3 regions of the Anoxybacillus suryakundensis genome follow, and region 1 is predicted to be linked to each of the others. Evidence: riboswitches for the same ligand, from Rfam matches in the RefSeq annotation. Region 1 holds a riboswitch; each other region holds the start of a gene.
The links. Region 1 has a riboswitch for cobalamin ahead of ASC42_RS04195 (ABC transporter substrate-binding protein). Riboswitches for the same ligand answer to the same signal wherever they lie in the genome.

Region 1 (2,278 bases):
AAGACGGCGGTAACGGAAGAGAAGGAACAAGCGATAGAAATGGCGTTACAAGGTCGCAATTGGGTTATTGTCATAACGCCGTTATACAACGGCAAGGTCATTCGCGGAGCGGTTGCGGTGCTTCGCGATATGACGGAAGAACGACGATTAGATAAGTTGCGCAAAGATTTTATCGCCAATGTCTCTCATGAATTGCGCACGCCGATTGCGATGTTACAAGGATATAGCGAAGCAATTGTCGATGATATTGCAGCGACAGATGAAGAGAAAAAAGAATTAGCAAAAGTCATTTATGATGAGTCGTTGCGCATGGGACGCCTCGTCAATGATTTGCTTGATTTAGCGCGCATGGAAGCTGGCCATTTAACGCTTCATCACGAGCAAGTGTCCCTTCGACCGTATATTGAACGTATCATTCATAAATTTCAAGGGCTGGCGAAAGAAAAAGGGGTTCGTTTGCTTGTTGACATGAACGATGAACTCGTTGTTTCGTTTGATCCCGATCGCATTGAACAAGTGATGACGAATTTAATTGATAACGCTCTTCGTCATACAGACGATGGTGGGGAAGTGCGTGTCATTGTCGCTGCGGATGAAGAAGTAGTACGCATTTCCGTACAAGATTCTGGTACAGGTATTCCAGAAGAAGATTTACCGTTTGTATTTGAGCGTTTTTATAAAGCGGATAAAGCACGTACGCGCGGTCGCTCAGGCACGGGATTAGGTCTTGCGATTGCGAAAAACATCGTCGAAGCGCATAAAGGAACAATTACTGTTCATAGCAAACTCGGAGAAGGAACGACATTTACATTTGCATTGCCATTAAAATAGAAAAAATTTGTTGCTATTCATCATATTTTTCGTTATGATAGAAACGTAAAAATTGTTCGATAATTACATACATCCGTTGCAAAAAGGTGTCGAACGGGCGACCTAGTAGACTTAATAGGGAATCTGGTGCAAGTCCAGAACTGTCCCCGCAACTGTAAGTGCTGACGAAATGAAATATGCCACTGTACGATTCGTATGGGAAGGCTTCAAAGTAGGATGACGCATAAGTCAGTAGACCTGCCTTTTTGCATCGTCATTCGCGTCTTCGGGGAGTGAGATAGCGAAACGACAAGAGGAGTTATTATCTTTTGTTGTTTCCAGCTCATTCCATTTGGAGTGAGCTTTTTATTTTTATACATAAAAGGGGGTAAAATCATGAAAAAATGGAAACAGTACATGTGGCTTTTGGCACTCGTGTTGACGCTCGGATTAGCAGCGTGCAACAGTAACGCAGAGCCAGCGAAAGAAACAAAACAAGAGACGAAAACAGAGGAAGTTGCTTTTCCAGTGACCGTCAAAGATGCGGTTGGTGATGTCACGATTGAAAAAGAACCGACAAAAATCGTTTCACTCATTCCGAGCAATACAGAAATTGCATACGCGTTAGGGCTTGGTGACAAAATTGTCGGTGTCAGCGATTTTGATAATTATCCAGAAGATGTGAAAAACAAAGAAAAAATTGGTGGCATGGAATTTAATGTAGAAAAAATTATTTCGCTTCAACCAGACGTTGTGCTTGCGCATGCATCTAGTGCCCACAATGCTGAAGAAGGGTTAAAGCAGTTAAAAGATGCAGGCATTACGGTCATTGTCGTGCCAAATGCGACGTCGTTCAACGACGTATATGCGTCCATTGAGCTCATCGGGAAAGCGACAGGGAAAGCGAAAGAAGCAGCGGATGTTGTGCAGCAAATGAAACAAAAAATTGATACGATTGCTGAAAAAGCGAAAGAAGTAAAAGAGGAAGCGACAGTTTGGGTCGAAGTTTCTCCTGCACCAGAAATTTATACAGCAGGAAAAGGAACATTTATGGATGAAATGTTAACGATCATTCACGCGAAAAACGCAGCAGGTGATCAAGAAGGATGGCCGATGTTTACTGAAGAAGATGCGGTGGCATTAAATCCAGATGTCATTATTACGACGTATGGCTATTATACGCCAAACGCTGTCGAGCAAGTGCTCGCTCGTCCGGCATGGAAAGAAGTTCCTGCGATTAAAAATAAACGAGTATACGATGTCAATTCTGATTTAGTTTCTCGTCCAGGGCCACGTTTAGTTGAAGGGGTCGAAGAAATTGCCAAAGTCGTTTATCCAGACATTTTTAAATAATTACATTACTGCATCAATCGTTGCGATCGTTGCATTATTATTAGGGATATCGATTGGATCACAATCGATTCCCTTTTCTTCTATATGGGAAACGTTGTTGCATCATACGTTTCAT
Region 2 (2,278 bases), on a different contig from region 1:
CCCTTGACGTGTACCAAGTTGGTCCACCGATACAGCCGTATTGTTTAATTGGCGCATCCATGGAATGACGCCAGACGATACCCCTTTAAAACCTTTAATATCCGAGTTACGTGCGCGAATTTTTCCTAAATATACACCAATTCCGCCTCCGCCTTTAGATAGACGAGCGACGTCTGTATTCGATTCATAAATACCGATTAAACTGTCATCTACCGTATCAATAAAACAACTGGATAACTGTCCGTATGATTTTCCTGCGTTTGCATATGTTGGTGTAGCCACCGTCATATATTGATTGGATAATGCCCAATATGCTTCTTTAGCGAGTGCCATTCGTTTCGTTGGCTGTTCATGCGCCATTAATGTTAACGCGATGGTTAAAAAACGCTCTTGAGGCAGTTCGTAAATTTCACCGCTATAACCTTTCGCTAAATAACGATCAACAAGTGTTTTTAACCCGATGTATGTAAATTGCTCGTCTTTTTTCGGATCGATCCATGTCCCTGCTTCTTGTAGTTCCTCTTTCGTATACCGTTCAAGTACAAAAGGATCGTAAATGCCGAGATCGACGAGCTGTGTTTGCAACTCATAAAAGTAGCCATATGTTTCGAATCGATCGTAGCCGCGATTTATAGCAGCTTCATTGTATAATTGTTGTAAATAAAGACGTGCTGCAACAAACGTCCAATCAGGTTGCTCCACGGTAATTTCGTCAAGCGCATTTAAAATAAGTTTATTTATTATATCGTTGTAATTTCGCGTGTGGACAAGCGAGCGTACGGTACGTTCAACGTATCGCTCGCTTGATAAGTGTGGAAAGTCTTTGAAAATATGAAATAACAAACTTCGAATCGTCTCTTCATTTACTTCCTGCTGCTCTTTTATGTGCATCATCCAACATCCCTTCCCCTAAAAAATAAAAATCCGCCCTAGTTGAGCGGATGAAACGATGGAAAAAGGCGTGCTTTCACCATCGTTTCATCTTCTCAATCCCCGAAGAATATGAAACGATACAAGGAAGGCAGGTCTCCTGACTCGCGCTTCTTCCTACTTTGGATTCCTTCCCATATACGTGCCACAAACAGCTGACGTATACAGTGGTGTTGTTTCCATTTCGTCTGCGCACACAGTTGCGGGGACAGCTCTGGATTCGCACCAGATTCCCTATTAAGTCCATTGGGACACCTTCACTTGCTGGTTTCAATATATAGTTATTTTTTGTTTTTTTATCACAATATATTGTATAAAAAGGTTTACGTTTAAAACTATAACGAAAAATTTCAACATTTGCAATCATTATTTTTCATCATTTGCTAAATAGCGCCGATCTTTCATAAACAGTCGCCAAAAATAAATGAAACCTGGAAATAAAATTGCAAAGCCGACAATATACGTCACGAAAAGGGCACGAAACGTATTCGGATGTGTAAATCCAGACTCGATTGTTATATCTGGATAAATCATGTATGGTAAATGAGCTTTTCCATATGCGTAACTTGCACAAAAATATTGTAATACAATTGCTACAACTGCAAGGCGGGGCATTCCACGTCCGTTTTTCTTTTTCCATGAAGGAAGAAAAAGAGCTAAACCAGCCACGAGAAATAGTGCGACAGAAGCGGCAAGCCATGGCCAATACGCAATCATCCCATCATACAACCAACGCGCTTCGCTTCGCATCGTGATCATAATTAAAATTGAAGAGAGGAGAGCAAATGGCCCGATAATGAGCGCATCGCGACGATAAATGGCATAGGCTTCGGTTTCATTTGCTTCGTTCGAGTAATCCGCCAATAAAAGTGAAGAAAGAAAAAGTGTGCTTGTTATAGCAAAGGCAATGAATGCATATTCGTGTGGGCTTGTAAATAGACGGTCTAGACGAAGGTGACTGACGCCATTAACCGTTTCAACGAAAGATCCATGTGTAATGGGTAAGACGCTAATTAAAAAGGCTGGAATAAGCAAACCGCTTATACCAGAAATGTAAACGAGCACTTTTTCATACTTAGGAGCAACGTGTGAAAAAACGAGAAACGCACTGCGAATAGTGAGCAAAAGTAAAATGATGCTTCCAGGAATGAGTAAAATTGTGCCGAGCATAAACGTGGCTCCTGGAAAAAAGCTAACGAGCGCCACGACGATCGCGACGATAAATACATTTGTCACTTCCCATGTCGGTGACAAATATCGATTGGCAATTTTCGTCGCTTTCGTTTGAGGGCGGTTCATATATACCATCGACCAAAAACCAGCTCCAAAGTCCATCGTCGCCATGACG
Region 3 (2,278 bases), on a different contig from region 1:
ATATATTCATAAAAGACAAACCTTATGTTATTTAGGTGGCCATTGGGTATAATAAATGTTTCAACAATAGTGGTTGAAAATAAACACTGCTCCAGCTTGGTAAGTAAATGGGGAGAATTATAAACATGTGATGCCATAGGATATTTATCATAGTGAATTTTCAACGTAAAGTCCGATGAGTTACTATCTGAAATTTTTACAATAAATGCATCATCGCTCCAACGAGGTTCTTTTAGTACACTACACTTGTATTCCGAGTAATTATTATCCTGTAACAATCTATATATTTGTATAATATCGGTCGTTTTAGGAACTTCTCGAATCAAAATGTCCTTTATTTTCATTAGCAAGTTTTTGTTTTCGTTAGTTAACATAACCCTTCTGCCTCCCTTTCATTAAAAAAATTTATATTTAAATCCACTTTATGTAAAACTATAACAAAAAAAATCAATACTTTTTAACATAAAATTATCAATAAAATATTAATATTAACTTAAAAGAAAAATATAACCATTAACTACGGCGTTACATCTCTCAAAACTCCACACGAGAAAATATTTCGGTTGAAAAAAACAAAAAGTTCGTTTATTCTGAATTTTATACAACAAAATAATAAGTTCACGCAACAGGTGGTTCACACATGCTGTGAATCTTAAAAGGGAAGTTTGGTGAAAGTCCAACACGGTCGCGCCACTGTGATGCAGAGCTGTTTATCACAATCCACTGTTTCATTTGAAATGGGAAGGAGATAAACAGCGATGAAGCTAAGTCAGGAGACCTGCCTGTTGTATGCACTTACGACCTACGCGTCATAGGGAGGAGTGAGGACATATGATGTTGAGGCACTTCACGTATCTCAATACGAGTTAGCTATGCCCTCCTTCTGTTTGGAAGGGGGTTTTTCTGCTTGATTGGGATAAAATAACTGGAGGTGCTTGTATATGTTAATCTACAGTTCGAATGTAGGATATCCACGTATTGGAGAAAAGAGGGAATGGAAAAAAGCATTAGAATCTTTTTGGAATGGGCAAATGAACGAAGAGCAGTTCACAAAAACGATGGAAACGATTCGACTTGATTCGATTCGCAAACAAGTCGAGAAAGGAATTGATCTCATTCCGATCGGAGATTTTTCCTTATACGATCATGTGTTAGATACAGCATTTATGTTCGGATATATTCCAGAGCGATTCAAACAAATAGTTAATCCGCTAGAGCAATACTTTGCGATGGCGCGTGGCACGAACGGACAACATGCCCTTGAAATGACGAAATGGTTTAATACAAATTATCACTACATCGTTCCTGAAATCGGGCAAACTAAGCCGAAATTGGTGGAAAATCGGCTATTGCAAGAATACAAACTAATAAAAGAAACGTTCCATATTGAAGCAAAGCCTGTGTTACTTGGACCGATTACATTTCTTTTACTTTCGAAACAATACGATCGCAACGAATGGCGAAAGCATCTTGCGCACTTAGTTCCTGTTTATGTGGAATTGTTAAAACAACTAGGCGAGGCTGGAGTGTCGTTCGTACAAATGGATGAACCGATTCTCGTTCAAAATATAGACGATGATATCATCAACGCATTTCATCATGTATACAACGTTTTTCACCGCGATATACCGAACATAAATATTATTTTACAAACGTATTTTGCTAGCGTATCTCATTACCGTGAAGTTGTTGCTTTGCCTGTCGCAGGCATTGGGCTTGATTTTGTTCATGATGATGGCGAAAACATGGAAGTCATAAATACTTACGGATTTCCGAAAGATAAAATATTAGTTGCTGGTATTGTCGACGGCCGAAATGTATGGAAAAGTTCGCTTGTGCAAAAAGCGAAGCTCCTTCATCATTTAGCAGGCGTTTCTGAACAACTGATCATTCAACCGTCTTGCAGCTTAATACATGTCCCTGTCACAACAAAACATGAACATACGTTACCAACAGAACTTGCTAGTACTTTATCATTTGCGGATGAAAAATTAGATGAAATACGTATGTTGACAGAGCATATGAAAGGAAACGTAACGATCGACGAGCTAATCAAATACGATGAACAAACAACCGTTTATTTTTCCAAGTTCCGTCAATCTAAACAAACAGACGATATCACAACCGTTCCATTAAACCGAACATCTTATAGCGAAAGACAAAAAGCACAACGAGCCCATTTGCAGCTTCCACTTTTTCCGACAACGACAATTGGCAGCTTTCCACAAACGAGCGACGTGCGCCAAGCTCGGATGAAGTGGAAAAAAGGTGAATGGAA

Region 2: it holds a riboswitch for cobalamin, as region 1 does, so the genes downstream of both, ASC42_RS01125 (ribonucleoside-diphosphate reductase subunit alpha) here and ASC42_RS04195 (ABC transporter substrate-binding protein) in region 1, are expected to answer to the same signal.
Region 3: it holds a riboswitch for cobalamin, as region 1 does, so the genes downstream of both, metE (5-methyltetrahydropteroyltriglutamate--homocysteine S-methyltransferase) here and ASC42_RS04195 (ABC transporter substrate-binding protein) in region 1, are expected to answer to the same signal.

The regions. Positions count from the first base shown of each region.
Region 1 is NZ_LIOK01000004.1:133,564-135,841, reverse strand. Features, by position in the region: gene ASC42_RS04200 (ATP-binding protein) at 1-831, shown strand, start outside; cobalamin riboswitch at 899-1,090, shown strand; gene ASC42_RS04195 (ABC transporter substrate-binding protein) at 1,207-2,163, shown strand; gene ASC42_RS04190 (FecCD family ABC transporter permease) at 2,129-2,278, shown strand, end outside.
Region 2 is NZ_LIOK01000001.1:230,402-232,679, reverse strand. Features, by position in the region: gene ASC42_RS01125 (ribonucleoside-diphosphate reductase subunit alpha) at 1-894, opposite strand, end outside; cobalamin riboswitch at 1,004-1,204, opposite strand; gene ASC42_RS01120 (cytochrome d ubiquinol oxidase subunit II) at 1,297-2,278, opposite strand, start outside.
Region 3 is NZ_LIOK01000025.1:13,524-15,801, forward strand. Features, by position in the region: cobalamin riboswitch at 611-800, shown strand; gene metE (5-methyltetrahydropteroyltriglutamate--homocysteine S-methyltransferase) at 942-2,278, shown strand, end outside.